DNA from 3 places in the Streptococcus sp. Marseille-Q5619 genome. Region 1 is predicted to be linked to each of the others. Evidence: predicted binding sites of a transcription regulator. Region 1 holds the regulator's gene; each other region holds the start of a gene.
The links. The regulator NrdR, encoded in region 1, represses ribonucleotide reductase genes. The targets are predictions, from matches to a motif close to ACACNATATATNGTGT.
Positions count from the first base shown of each region.

Region 1 (4,352 bases):
ACAGGATAGGTGTAGTCAGGCAGGTTAAAAAGTTCTGCAACTTCTTCTGACTTGTAACGCACCAAGCCAATAATGACACCACCATAGCCCAAGCTTTCAGCTGCCAGCAGGGCATTTTGACCAGCAAGAGCTGCATCGACCGAACTAATCAAGAGACTTTCTACACCTTGAGGTTGGAAGGTATCAGTATGAAGTTGGGCTCCCTTTTCTGCTCGGTTCAAGTCTCCGACAAAGAGGAGGAAAACAGCTGACTGACGAATGGCTTCTTGAGGTACCAATTCATACAAGGCATCTTTCTTCTCTTGACTTCGTACCACAATCACAGAGTAGGATTGGAAATTCTTCCAAGACGAGGCCATTTGGGCCGCTGTCAGGATTTCAGTCAAGTCTTCCTGAGGAAGGATTTGCTCCTTAAATCTTCGAACAGACTTATGAGCTTTCATCAGTTTAATCGTTTCTGTCATCGACGGTTTACTCCTTCTAAACGAGTCTCCTCAGCCAAATAACGGATGCGTTCCATGACCCGTCTGGCTTCCCAGGTTTCGTCATTTCCATTCTTCCCTTTAGCAAAATGCTTCTCCAAATCTTCAAAGTTGAAGTTGGATGTGAAAAAGGTCGGTAAATTTTCCTGCATCCGATATTGGAGAATGACCTGCAGGATTTCGTCACGCACCCAAGCTGTTGATTGCTCGGCACCAATATCATCTAAAATCAGGACTTCAGACAGTTTAATCTCATCTACCAAGGTCTTGACATTACCATCACTAATAGCATTTTTGACATCAATGACAAAGCTAGGATAGTGGAGAAGAGTGGAGGAAACACCACGTTTTTCTGATAAATCATGAGCTAAGGCAGCCACCATGAAACTTTTACCCACACCAAAGTCTCCATACAAGTAAAGACCTTTTCGAATAGCTGGATATTGCTCCACGAATGCTAATAACTTTTCAAAAACTGGTAAGCGCCCCAAATCATCCAAGTCTACTTGAGCCAAACTAGCTTTCCTGAGACTGGCTGGCAGATTGATTAACTTGAGACGGTTCTTAATAGCCGCTTCTTTTTCCGCCGCAATTAGTTCAGGAGTTTCTTCATAAGAAACGTCCGCATAGCCATGATTCATGACTAGTATAGGCTTGTAGCCTTTGGCAATATAATCCGTATCACCACGAAGAAACTTATCACGCTCGGTGATGTACTGATTAAACTTGGAGATACTGCGTTTCAATTCCTCTGGAGTCAAGGATTCTTGCTGGATAAAGGCCGCAACATCAGGGTCCTTCATGATTTTCTGAACCAAATCTTGATAATGAAAACGGCTAGGTTGACGTTTGAGTACGTCTCCGACACTTTCCATCTAATCTCCTCCTTTTTCTAATCGAGCTAATAGTTCTTGTTTCTTACGTTCTAGTTCCAGACGAGTTTCCTCGCTGGTTTCATTCTTATAATCTGGATTGCTCCACTTGGGTACATTGGACTTGGTAGGACTCGGTTTACTAGCCTTTTGAGCCTGATTCTTCTGCCCTCTCTCACGGATGCGCAAGACTGCCTCTTCTGCCGAATGTATCTTTTGATAGGCATAGTCATTGGCCACTTTCATGGCATATTTCTCATTGATGTTTGCTGAATCCACCTTATTAAAGGTCAATAAGAGAATGATATTGATGACTTCGTCCAGCAAGCCCAAGCCAGCCATCTGTTGCAAGAGTTCTCTTTCTGTTTGGGTAATGGTTCCCTTACGTGTTTGCTTGATTTCTGCCAAGAACTGCAGGGCAGTTTTACTTTTTGCTTCCTTGATAATGGTTGCTTCCTTAGGACTAAAATCAGAAGAAATCGGTTTTTGAGCGATTTTTTCCCGCATGCGTTTGGTTGAAATGACCTGGGAAACAGCTGTTGACTTAGCCAATTGATAGGTCTCAAACCAAGTCCATTTCTTCTCCTCGGCAATGGCAAAGAGGTTTAAGACATCGGACTGCTCATCCGCAAAGCGAAGGCCATCTCTAGCCATAAGCTGACGAAAATGGTCCAAGTCAAAATCGTTGGCCACTTTCTTCTTGAGACTAAGGTCTTCTTGACTTCCCAGTTCTTCCAAATCTGGAAAGACTTGATTGAGCGAGATAGGTATTTCTTCTCCCTCAGCACTCTCAACTTTCAAATCCTCCACAGCTGCATCGCCAATCTTTTTTTCCAAGAGTCTACGATAAACAGGGTGTTCCAAAAAATCCTGACTCGAAAGAGGAGCATGGAGGGCTAGCTGATAAACTTCCCCCTTTTGATAGAGGGTCAAGAGATTGAAAGCAGATAGGATTTTCAGGGCTTTTATCAATCTATCCATTCCAAAATTGAGATGGTTGAGAATACTTGAAAAGAGGTATTCCTTTCTGCCATTATCCCAAAAACTGATTGTATAAAGATAAAGGCTCAGTGCCTCCTGACCGATAATCGGGAGGTAGCACTGTACCAGAGATGAGGTATCTTGCGACACCCGATTATTCTTTAGATAAGAAAAACGGTCAATTGGCTTCATTTATCTTTCCTTTTTCTTTTTAGAGGACTGGGTGATTTGTTGGAGTAAGCTCTCTAACTCACTGACATCCTTAAAACTACGATAGACACTGGCAAAACGTACATAGGTAATCTCATCCAATTCAGCCAACTCCTCCATGACGAGTGAACCAATGTCCTCACTTTGAATTTCGTTTTCATTTCGACCACGGAGTTTCTGTTCGATACGATTGACTACCATGTTGATTTCATCACTTGACACAGGACGTTTCTGGGCTGAGCGGATAATCCCATTAAAGATTTTATCTCTGGAGAATTGTTCCCGTGTGCCATCTTTTTTAACAACCACTAAGGTTCTTTCTTCTACTCGTTCGTAGGTTGTAAAACGGTGCTGGCATTCATCGCACTCACGTCTTCTACGAATAGTGTTCCCTTCTTCTGCTTGGCGACTATCGATAACACTTGACTTGGTAGCCCCACATTTTGGACAACGCATCCTTTCCCTCCTTATCGTTTTCTTTTCATTATACCATTTTTTAAACGATTCCCAAAACAATTCTTCTTTTTGCTTGACAAGTTTTTTGTTTTGTTGTATTATTTAATTAAGACAAATAGATAAAAAGAAAGGAGACCAAGATGTCCTGGACATTTGACAACAAAAAACCCATCTATTTACAGATTATGGAGAAAATCAAGCTTCAGATTGTTTCCCATACACTGGAACCCAATCAACAACTTCCGACCGTGAGAGAGCTAGCTAGCGAGGCAGGGGTCAATCCAAACACCATCCAAAGAGCCTTGTCAGACCTCGAACGAGAAGGATTTGTCTACAGCAAGCGCACAACTGGACGATTCGTAACTGAGGATAAGGAGCTAATCGCCCAATCGCGCAAACAATTATCGGAAGAAGAATTGGAACACTTCGTTTCCTCCATGACCCATTTTGGCTATGAAAAAGAAGAACTACCAGGCGTAGTCGGCGATTATATTAAAGGAGTTTAAGCCTATGTCATTATTAGCATTTGAAAATGTATCCAAATCTTATGGAGCAACACCAGCCCTTGAAAATGTTTCCCTTGAGATCCCAGCTGGAAAAATTGTTGGTCTCCTTGGCCCAAACGGCTCAGGAAAAACAACCCTGATTAAACTAATCAATGCCCTCTTGCAACCAGATCAAGGACGCGTCCTTATCAACGACATGGACCCAAGTCCAGCAACCAAGGCCATCGTAGCTTATTTGCCAGATACAACCTATCTCAATGAGCAAATGAAGGTCAAAGAAGCCCTAACCTACTTCAAGACCTTCTATAAAGATTTTAATCTTGAACGCGCCCATCATCTGCTTGCAGACCTAGGCATTGATGAAAATAGTCGTCTCAAGAAACTATCAAAAGGAAACAAGGAAAAGGTACAACTGATTTTGGTTATGAGCCGTGATGCTCGCCTCTATGTTCTGGACGAACCCATTGGTGGGGTGGACCCAGCAGCCCGTGATTATATCCTCAATACCATCATCAACAACTACTCACCAACTTCTACCGTTTTGATTTCTACCCACTTGATTTCAGATATCGAGCCAATCTTGGATGAAATTGTCTTCCTCAAAGACGGAAAAGTCGTTCGTCAAGGCAATGTAGACGATATTCGCTATGAGTCGGGTGAATCCATTGACCAACTCTTCCGTCAGGAATTTAAGGCCTAAGCAAAGGAGATTATTTATGTTTTGGAATTTAGTTCGCTACGAATTTAAAAATGTTAACAAGTGGTATTTAGCCCTCTACGCAGCCGTGCTAGTCCTTTCTGCCCTTATCGGGATACAAGCACAGACCTATAACAATCTGCCTGTC
Region 1 covers NZ_CAMPPO010000004.1:244,549-248,900, forward strand. Annotated here, with positions in the region: gene OC530_RS06610 (NADPH-dependent oxidoreductase) at 1-464, opposite strand, end outside; gene dnaI (primosomal protein DnaI) at 461-1,357, opposite strand; gene OC530_RS06620 (replication initiation and membrane attachment family protein) at 1,358-2,527, opposite strand; gene nrdR (transcriptional regulator NrdR) at 2,528-3,001, opposite strand; gene OC530_RS06630 (GntR family transcriptional regulator) at 3,142-3,507, shown strand; gene OC530_RS06635 (ABC transporter ATP-binding protein) at 3,512-4,207, shown strand; gene OC530_RS06640 (hypothetical protein) at 4,224-4,352, shown strand, end outside.

Region 2 (4,352 bases), on a different contig from region 1:
CCTTGTTAAAGGCATAGTTACGAAGGATGGACAAGTCACGTGTCGTTTGTTTATTTTCCCTCTTCCATTCGTAAAGGCCTTTTGGAATGTCACTACGCATGAAGAGGGTGAGTGAAAGTCCTTGATCCACGTGTTCAGTCGCAGCAGCGTAAACATCGATGACTTTACGCATATCCATATCGTAGGCAGAAGTGTAGTAAGGAATGGTTTCTGTAGACAAGCCAGCAGCAGGGTAGTAGATTTTACCAATTTTCTTCTCTTGGCGTTCTTCGATACGTTGCGTAATCGGGTGGATAGAAGCAGAAACGTCGTTGATATAGCTGATAGAACCATTTGGCGCTACAGCAAGGCGGTTTTGGTGGTAAAGACCATCTGCTTGAACCTTGTCGCGAAGTTCAGCCCAGTCAGCAGCACTTGGAATAAAGACATCTTTGAAGAGTTCTTTAACACGGTCTGATTTTGGAACAAACTCGCCAGTTATATACTTATCAAAGTAGCTTCCCTTAGCATAGTCTGATTTTTCAAAGTTATGGAAGGTAATACCACGTTCACGCGCGATATTGTTTGACTCAACCAAGGTCCAGTAGTTCATAAGCATAAAGTAGATGCTTGTAAACTCAATAGACTCAGGCGATCCATATTCAATCAATTGTTGGGCAAGGTAGCTGTGAAGTCCCATAGCACCAAGACCAAAAGTATGAGCTTGGCTATTTCCATAGTCAATCGTAGGTACAGCCACGATGTGTGAACTATCTGTAACGAAAGTAAGGGAACGAACCATAGCACGGATAGAACGACCAAAGTCAGGTGAGGTCATCATGTTGACCACGTTGGTTGAACCAAGGTTACATGAAACATCTGTTCCCATTTGAAGGAATTCTTGAGCATCGTTGATAAGACTTGGTTCTTGGACTTGAAGAATCTCAGAACACAAGTTACTCATGATAATCTTTCCATCAACAGGATTTGCACGGTTAGCCGTATCAATATTGACTACATAAGGATAACCAGACTCCTGTTGCAATTTAGAGATTTCAGTTTCTAAATCACGCGCCTTGATTTTTGTCTTGCGAATATTTGGATTTGCGACCAATTCATCGTATTTTTCAGTAATGTCGATGTAGTTGAATGGGACATTGTATTCTTTTTCTACAGAGTAAGGGCTGAAGAGGTACATTTCTTCATTTTTACGCGCCAATTCGTAGAATTTATCTGGTACTACAACACCAAGTGATAGGGTTTTGACACGAACTTTTTCATCGGCATTTTCTTTCTTAGTTGAAAGGAAGGCGATGATATCTGGGTGAAAGACGTTGAGGTAGACAACCCCAGCACCTTGACGTTGCCCCAATTGGTTTGAGTAAGAGAAGCTATCTTCGAAGAGTTTCATAACTGGTACGACACCAGAAGCTGCTCCTTCATAACCCTTGATAGGTGCACCAGCTTCACGAAGGTTGCTGAGGGTAATTCCCACACCACCACCAATACGTGAAAGTTGAAGGGCAGAGTTGATAGAACGTCCGATAGAGTTCATGTCATCCGTCACTTGGATTAAGAAACAAGATACCAACTCCCCACGACGAGCACGTCCAGCATTCAAGAAGGAAGGAGTAGCAGGTTGGTAGCGTTGGTGGATGATTTCATTGGCAATATCGATTGCAACAGCTTCATTCCCATCAGCGAAATAAAGGGCGTTAAAGAAGACACGGTCTTCCATACTTTCAAGATAGTATTCACCGTCATTAGTCTTTAAGGCATATTGATTGTAAAATTTATAAGCAGCCATGAAAGACTTGAATTGGAAGTTTTGGTCTTTGATAAATTGAGCCAATTCTTCCAAGAACTCTGGACGGTATTTCTTGATAAAGGCTGTTTCGATGTAGTTGTGTTCAATGAGGTAGTTGATTTTATCAGTAATTGAATCAAAAACCATAGTGTTTGGAACGACATTTTCTTTAAAGAAGGCATCCAAGGCTTCCTTATCTTTATGAAGCATGATTTGTCCATTAACAGGACGGTTAATTTCGTTATTGAGACGGAAGTAAGTCACGTCTTCAAGATGTTTTAATCCCATAAAATTTCCCTTATCTAATTACAAAAGAAAGGCTTCTAAGTTAGCCCTAAAAGCAGTTTCTTCTGGATGATGTACTAAGATTATGCTAATTGTTTCAGTTTTCCTGGTTGGAAACCTGAAAAGACTTCAGTTGGTGTTTGGATAACAGGAGCTGCGCTAAAACCGAGCTCTTTAACTTGAGCGATGTACTCAGGTTGCTCATCAAGATTGATTTCACGATAAGAGACATTATTACTGTCCAAGAAACGTTTGGTCATCTTACATTGGACACAGTTGTTTTTAGAATAAACGGTTACCATTGTGTAACTCCTCTTCAAAATTTAATACTATCCTAGTATATCAGAAAATAAAATTTTGTCAATGATTTGAACTAAATATAGTGGTCTGTTTTTCTAGTCAAGCTCACAAAACACAATATGTAGTGTTTACTTTATAAAACAGCAATGATTATCCTATAAATCGTTTTTAAAGAAACTATATCCTGTGTTTTGTTATCTAGGATAGAAGATTTTCAGCAAGTTATCTGAAAGGAAATTGAAGGAAAATCCAGAAAATGCTTGAAAAAAATCCTAGAAGATGGTATAATACCAAACTGTAAGGGTTATCACATATAACTCAAAAAAAGAAAGAACAAAAGGAGAGTCAAACTATGGCTTCTAAAGATTTCCACGTAGTGGCAGAAACAGGTATTCACGCACGTCCAGCAACATTGTTGGTGCAAACTGCTAGCAAATTTGCTTCAGATATCACTCTTGAATACAAAGGTAAATCAGTTAACCTTAAATCAATTATGGGTGTTATGAGTCTTGGTGTTGGCCAAGGTGCTGACGTAACTATCTCAGCTGAAGGTGCAGATGCAGATGACGCTATCGCTGCAATCTCAGAAACAATGGAAAAAGAAGGATTGGCATAAGGGAAATGACAGAAATGCTTAAAGGAATCGCAGCATCTGACGGTGTTGCAGTTGCAAAAGCATATCTACTCGTTCAACCGGATTTGTCATTCGAGACTATTTCAGTCGAAGATACAAACGCAGAAGAGGCTCGTTTGGATGTTGCTCTTGAAGCTTCTCAAAACGAGCTTTCTCTTATCCGCGAGAAAGCTGTAGGTACGCTTGGTGAAGAAGCGGCTCAAGTTTTTGACGCTCATTTGATGGTTCTTTCTGACCCAGAATTGATTGGTCAGATTAAAGAAACAATTCGTGCTAAGAAAGTCAATGCAGAAGCAGGTCTTAAAGAAGTGACTGACATGTTCATCACTATCTTTGAAGGTATGGAAGACAACCCATATATGCAAGAACGTGCAGCGGATATCCGCGACGTGACAAAACGTGTATTGGCAAATCTTCTTGGTAAGAAATTGCCAAACCCAGCTTCTATCAATGAAGAAGTAATCGTGATTGCGCATGACTTGACACCATCTGATACAGCTCAATTGGACAAAAACTTTGTAAAAGCTTTTGTAACAAATATCGGTGGACGTACAAGCCACTCAGCTATCATGGCACGTACACTTGAAATTGCAGCTGTATTGGGAACAAATAACATCACTGAAGTGGTGAAAGACGGTGATATCCTTGCCGTTAACGGAATTACTGGTGAAGTGATTATCAACCCAACAGATGAACAAGCGGCAGAATTTAAAGCAGCTGGTGAAGCTTATGCTAAACAAAAAGCTGAATGGGCCCTTTTGAAAGATGCTCAAACAGTGACTGCTGACGGTAAACACTTCGAGTTGGCTGCTAACATCGGTACTCCAAAAGACGTGGAAGGTGTTAACAACAACGGTGCAGAAGCGGTTGGACTTTACCGTACAGAGTTCTTGTACATGGATTCTCAAGACTTCCCAACTGAAGATGAGCAGTATGAAGCATACAAGGCTGTACTTGAGGGAATGAATGGTAAACCAGTAGTTGTTCGTACAATGGATATCGGTGGAGATAAGGAACTTCCTTACTTCGATATGCCACATGAAATGAACCCATTCCTTGGATTCCGTGCCCTTCGTATCTCTATTTCTGAAACTGGAGATGCAATGTTCCGTACACAAATCCGTGCCCTTCTTCGTGCTTCTGTTCATGGTCAATTGCGTATCATGTTCCCAATGGTTGCCCTCTTGAAAGAATTCCGTGCAGCTAAAGCAGTTTATGAAGAAGAAAAAGCAAACCTTCTTGCTGAAGGTGTTGCAGTTGCGGATGACATCCAAGTTGGTATCATGATTGAAATCCCTGCAGCAGCGATGCTTGCAGACCAATTTGCTAAAGAAGTAGACTTCATGT
Region 2 covers NZ_CAMPPO010000001.1:86,857-91,208, forward strand. Annotated here, with positions in the region: gene nrdE (class 1b ribonucleoside-diphosphate reductase subunit alpha) at 1-2,074, opposite strand, end outside; gene nrdH (glutaredoxin-like protein NrdH) at 2,155-2,373, opposite strand; gene OC530_RS00435 (phosphocarrier protein HPr) at 2,724-2,987, shown strand; gene ptsP (phosphoenolpyruvate--protein phosphotransferase) at 2,993-4,352, shown strand, end outside.
Region 2: nrdH (glutaredoxin-like protein NrdH) is a predicted target of NrdR. The motif match lies at 2,484-2,499, and genes of this name have one in related genera.

Region 3 (4,352 bases), on a different contig from region 1:
AGATGAGTACATTAACCACGTCGAGAGATTTGGTTATTGGAAGGATAGTGGAATTCGCTTAGACGGACTAGCGGTAAAAGCCCTGACACGCTTATTTTTGACCACTTGGTACATCAATCGAGGAGAGATTAGTGATTTTGATCAATATCATTTAGAAAATCATTCTATCCCAAGTGACGGTTTAACCATTCCATACGGAAGTGGTCCCAAGCCAATTTTTCGAACGCAGGTAGGGAAAAAGGTTTATCAGAGTTTGATCAATCAAGCAACGGAATCGGTCTATATTACGACACCTTATTTAATCATAGACTATGATTTAACGGAGACAATCAAAAATGCTGCTATGAGAGGGGTCGATGTTCGGATTGTCACCCCTTACATACCAGATAAGAAGTTTATTCAGTTAGTCACAAGAGGGGCTTATCCAGACCTTCTTTCTGCTGGTGTTCGAATTTATGAGTATAGCCCAGGTTTTATTCATAGTAAGCAGATGTTGGTAGACGAAGATTTTGCGGTGGTGGGGACAATCAATCTCGACTACCGAAGCTTGGTACACCATTATGAAAATGCAGTCTTACTCTATAAAACTCCTTCTATAATGGAAATTGCCCGAGATTTTCAAAACATATTTGCAGATTCTCAGGAAGTTTATCCCCATTCTATCAAAACGAGCTGGTATCAAAAGCTTGTAAAAGAAATCGCCCAGTTATTCGCCCCAATCTTATAAGAAATCTAGGACTTAGGAAATGACCGAGTCCTCTTTTTCTTGCTTTTTACGAATAGAAAGATATAGGGAGGGACGATGCTGACTCAGAAAGAATTGGATTATATCAAAACATTTAAACAGACGAATTTACATCGATTTCGGGAAATTGAAACCTTTGTGAAACTATGCAAAAATCACTCAAACAGCCATCGCAAGCTGACAATCCTAGGACTTTTTGATATACTAAGACAGATAAATTGAATAGGAGAAACGATATGAGTGTGTATGGTAGAGTAGAAGAAGTTCATCAGGAGAATCGTGAACCTCTAGAATACCAAATCGAACAAGAATCGCATCATCGTGAATCAAGTCGTCTTCCTTTGGTAAAAATTTTACTATGGAGTACGCTTGTAACAGGGATAACTCTAGGAGTACCGCTATTACTCGATTTAATGAGTGCACAGGAAGTGCAGGATTTTTATGCAGGTTGGGCGCTTCATCAGGCAGGGAAAATTTACAGCGACTATTATGGAAGTCAAGGTTTGCTTTATTATTTGCTGACTTACGTGACTCAGGGCGGATTTTTCTTTGCCATCTTTGAGTGGTTAGCCTTGGTAGCAGGAGGATTTTTCCTCTTTAGATCAGCGGATACCTTGACAGAGCAAGGAGAGCAAGCTGGACAAGTGGTGACTATTTTTTACATGCTAGTTACAGGTCTTGCTTTTGGTGGAGGCTATGCGACTCTTTTAGCGCTTCCTTTCTTATTCGCGGCCTTTAGTTTAGTTGCGGCTTATCTAAGCAATCCAAGCCATGATAAGGGATTTATACGGATTGGGCTGGCTTTGGCGGGAGGATTTTTCTTTGCCCCCTTGTCATCGCTCCTGTTTATTGCTGTAGTGAGTTTAGGCTTGTTGGTCTTTAACCTTGGGCATAGACGCTTTGCACATGGATTTTATCAGTTTCTTGCAGTGACTTTAGGTTTTTCACTGGTCTTTTATCCAACTGCCTACTATAGTGTTGCAACAGGAAGTTTTGGGGATGCTATTAGTGGAATTTTGTATCCAATTCATTCCATTCGTTTGGTTTCTGTTTCGGCATTGTTAGAAAATGTTTTGTTTTATGGCTTGTTGTCCCTTGGTTTGGGATTTGTGGTTTGTATCTTTTTAGGTCTCTTTCAATCCAAACCCTCTAAACTATACGTCATTTCGGTTCCTGCAAGTCTTGTGACAATTTTAGGTTTGATTTTGCTTTTCTTTTCACAAGAGCCTCTGCACGCTTCTTATTTGATGGTCGTCTTCCCTGTTTTCCTACTTTTATTGGTAACCAATATTAAGAGTCAACAGAGGGGGCGTAGTGTTAGACGAAGACGAAGAGAAACGCCAGTTAGTCTATGGAGTCGTTTTTTCAAAGGAAATCTATATCTGCCAGTTTTAGGGCTTGTCTATCTTTTGTCTGTTCCTTTTTTGATGAAGTTTGTCCTTTATCCGGTACCTTATCAAGAACGTGATCGTCTTGCTGATTTAGTAAAAGAGGAGACAAGTACGGAAGATGCTATCTATGCATGGGATGATACTGCGACTCTTTATCGTAAGAGTGAGCGCTTGTCGCCATCGGCTATTTTGTCCCCGATGCACTATACAGCAACTGAGGAAAACCGGAATAAGCTACTTAATGACTTGAAAGAAAAACAACCCAAGGTGATTGTGGTAAATGACAAGGTGCCAGTCTGGTCTGAAGTAGAAACAATCTTGAAAGAAAATTACCAACAAGTAAAGACGGATTACTCAGAGTTTAAAGTCTATAAAATCAAATAACCAAATCAATATCTTGTGTTAAAAATTTTAGGATTTTTAACACAAGATATTGATTTTTCTTTTTAGAGTGGTATAATACTTTTTAGAAAGAACATTTTAGAAAAGAGCATGCATATGATTGCACTAGAAGAAAAAATTACAATTTTGCCAACTCTCTTCGTCGAGAAACGAGATGGGAGACGTGTTGTATTTGATGTGGACAAGATTGACAAGGCTCTCCACAAGGCAGCAGACAAGGTTATGGATGTGACACCCTTGGTCGAAAAACGCCTCAATGCTCTGACCGAGCGAATTGTCACAGAAATTCATAGTCGCTTTCCACAGGGGGTTAAGATTTACGAAATTCAAAATATTGTAGAACATGAACTCCTCGAAGCCAAAGAATATGCGCTAGCTGAGGAGTATATTACTTATCGGACACAAAGGGATTTTGAGCGCTCAAAAGCGACAGATATTAACTTTAGTATCCATAAACTTCTTAACAAAGATCAGGCAGTTGTCAATGAAAATGCTAATAAAGACAGCGATGTCTTCAACACCCAGCGTGATTTGACAGCAGGAATTGTTGGGAAATCAATCGGACTGCAAATGCTTCCTAAGCACGTAGCCAATGCCCACCAAAAGGGAGATATCCACTATCACGATTTGGACTACAGCCCCTATACCCCTATGACCAACTGCTGTTTGATTGACTTTAAAGGTATGTTGGAAAATGGTTTTAAGATTGGAAATGCGGAGGTAGAGAGCCCCAAGTCTATTCAGACTGCGACAGCACAGATTTCGCAAATCATCGCCAACGTTGCTTCTAGCCAGTACGGTGGCTGTTCAGCTGACCGTATCGATGAAGTTTTGGCTCCTTACGCAGAGAAGAATTACCAAAAACACCTCAAAGATGCAGAAGAGTGGGTCTTGCCTGAAAAACGGGAAGATTATGCCTGGAAGAAAACGCAAAAAGACATCTATGATGCCATGCAATCCCTTGAGTATGAAATCAATACTCTCTTCACTTCAAATGGTCAAACACCTTTTACTTCGCTAGGTTTTGGTCTAGGAACCAATCGTTTTGAGCGTGAAATTCAAAAAGCTATCTTGAACATCCGAATCAAGGGCCTTGGTTCAGAACATCGAACGGCTATCTTCCCTAAACTGATTTTTACGCTGAAAAGAGGCCTTAACTTGGAAGAAGGGACTCCCAACTACGATATTAAGCAGTTGGCTCTTGAGTGTGCAACCAAGCGGATGTATCCGGATGTTTTGTCATATGATAAGATTGTTGACTTGACAGGTTCCTTCAAGGTACCTATGGGCTGTCGTTCTTTCCTCCAAGGATGGAAAGACGAAAATGGTGTAGAAGTCAATTCAGGTCGCATGAATCTGGGTGTTGTGACGGTTAACCTGCCTCGTATTGCCCTTGAGTCTGAGGGCGACATGAATAAGTTCTGGGAAATCTTCAACGAGCGAATGAATATTGCGGAAGATGCTCTTGTTTACCGTGTCGAACGTACTAAAGAAGCGACGCCAGCCAATGCTCCTATCCTTTATCAATACGGTGCTTTTGGCCATCGTCTAGGTAAAGAAGAAAGTGTTGACCAGCTCTTTAAGAATCGTCGGGCAACCGTTTCGCTGGGTTACATCGGTTTGTACGAAGTGGCGACCGTTTTCTTTGGTAACAGCTGGGAACACAATCCAGAAGCCAAGGAGTTCACGCTGGATATCATTCGTGATATGAAACGCCGTGTAGAAGAGTGGTCTGACCAATATGGCTACCATTTCTCTATCTACTCAACACCGTCCGAAAGCTTGACAGACCGTTTCTGTCGACTAGATACAGA
Region 3 covers NZ_CAMPPO010000002.1:659,556-663,907, reverse strand. Annotated here, with positions in the region: gene cls (cardiolipin synthase) at 1-727, shown strand, start outside; gene OC530_RS04275 (damage-inducible protein CinA) at 982-2,520, shown strand; gene nrdD (anaerobic ribonucleoside-triphosphate reductase) at 2,635-4,352, shown strand, end outside.
Region 3: nrdD (anaerobic ribonucleoside-triphosphate reductase) is a predicted target of NrdR. The motif match lies at 2,560-2,575, and genes of this name have one in related genera.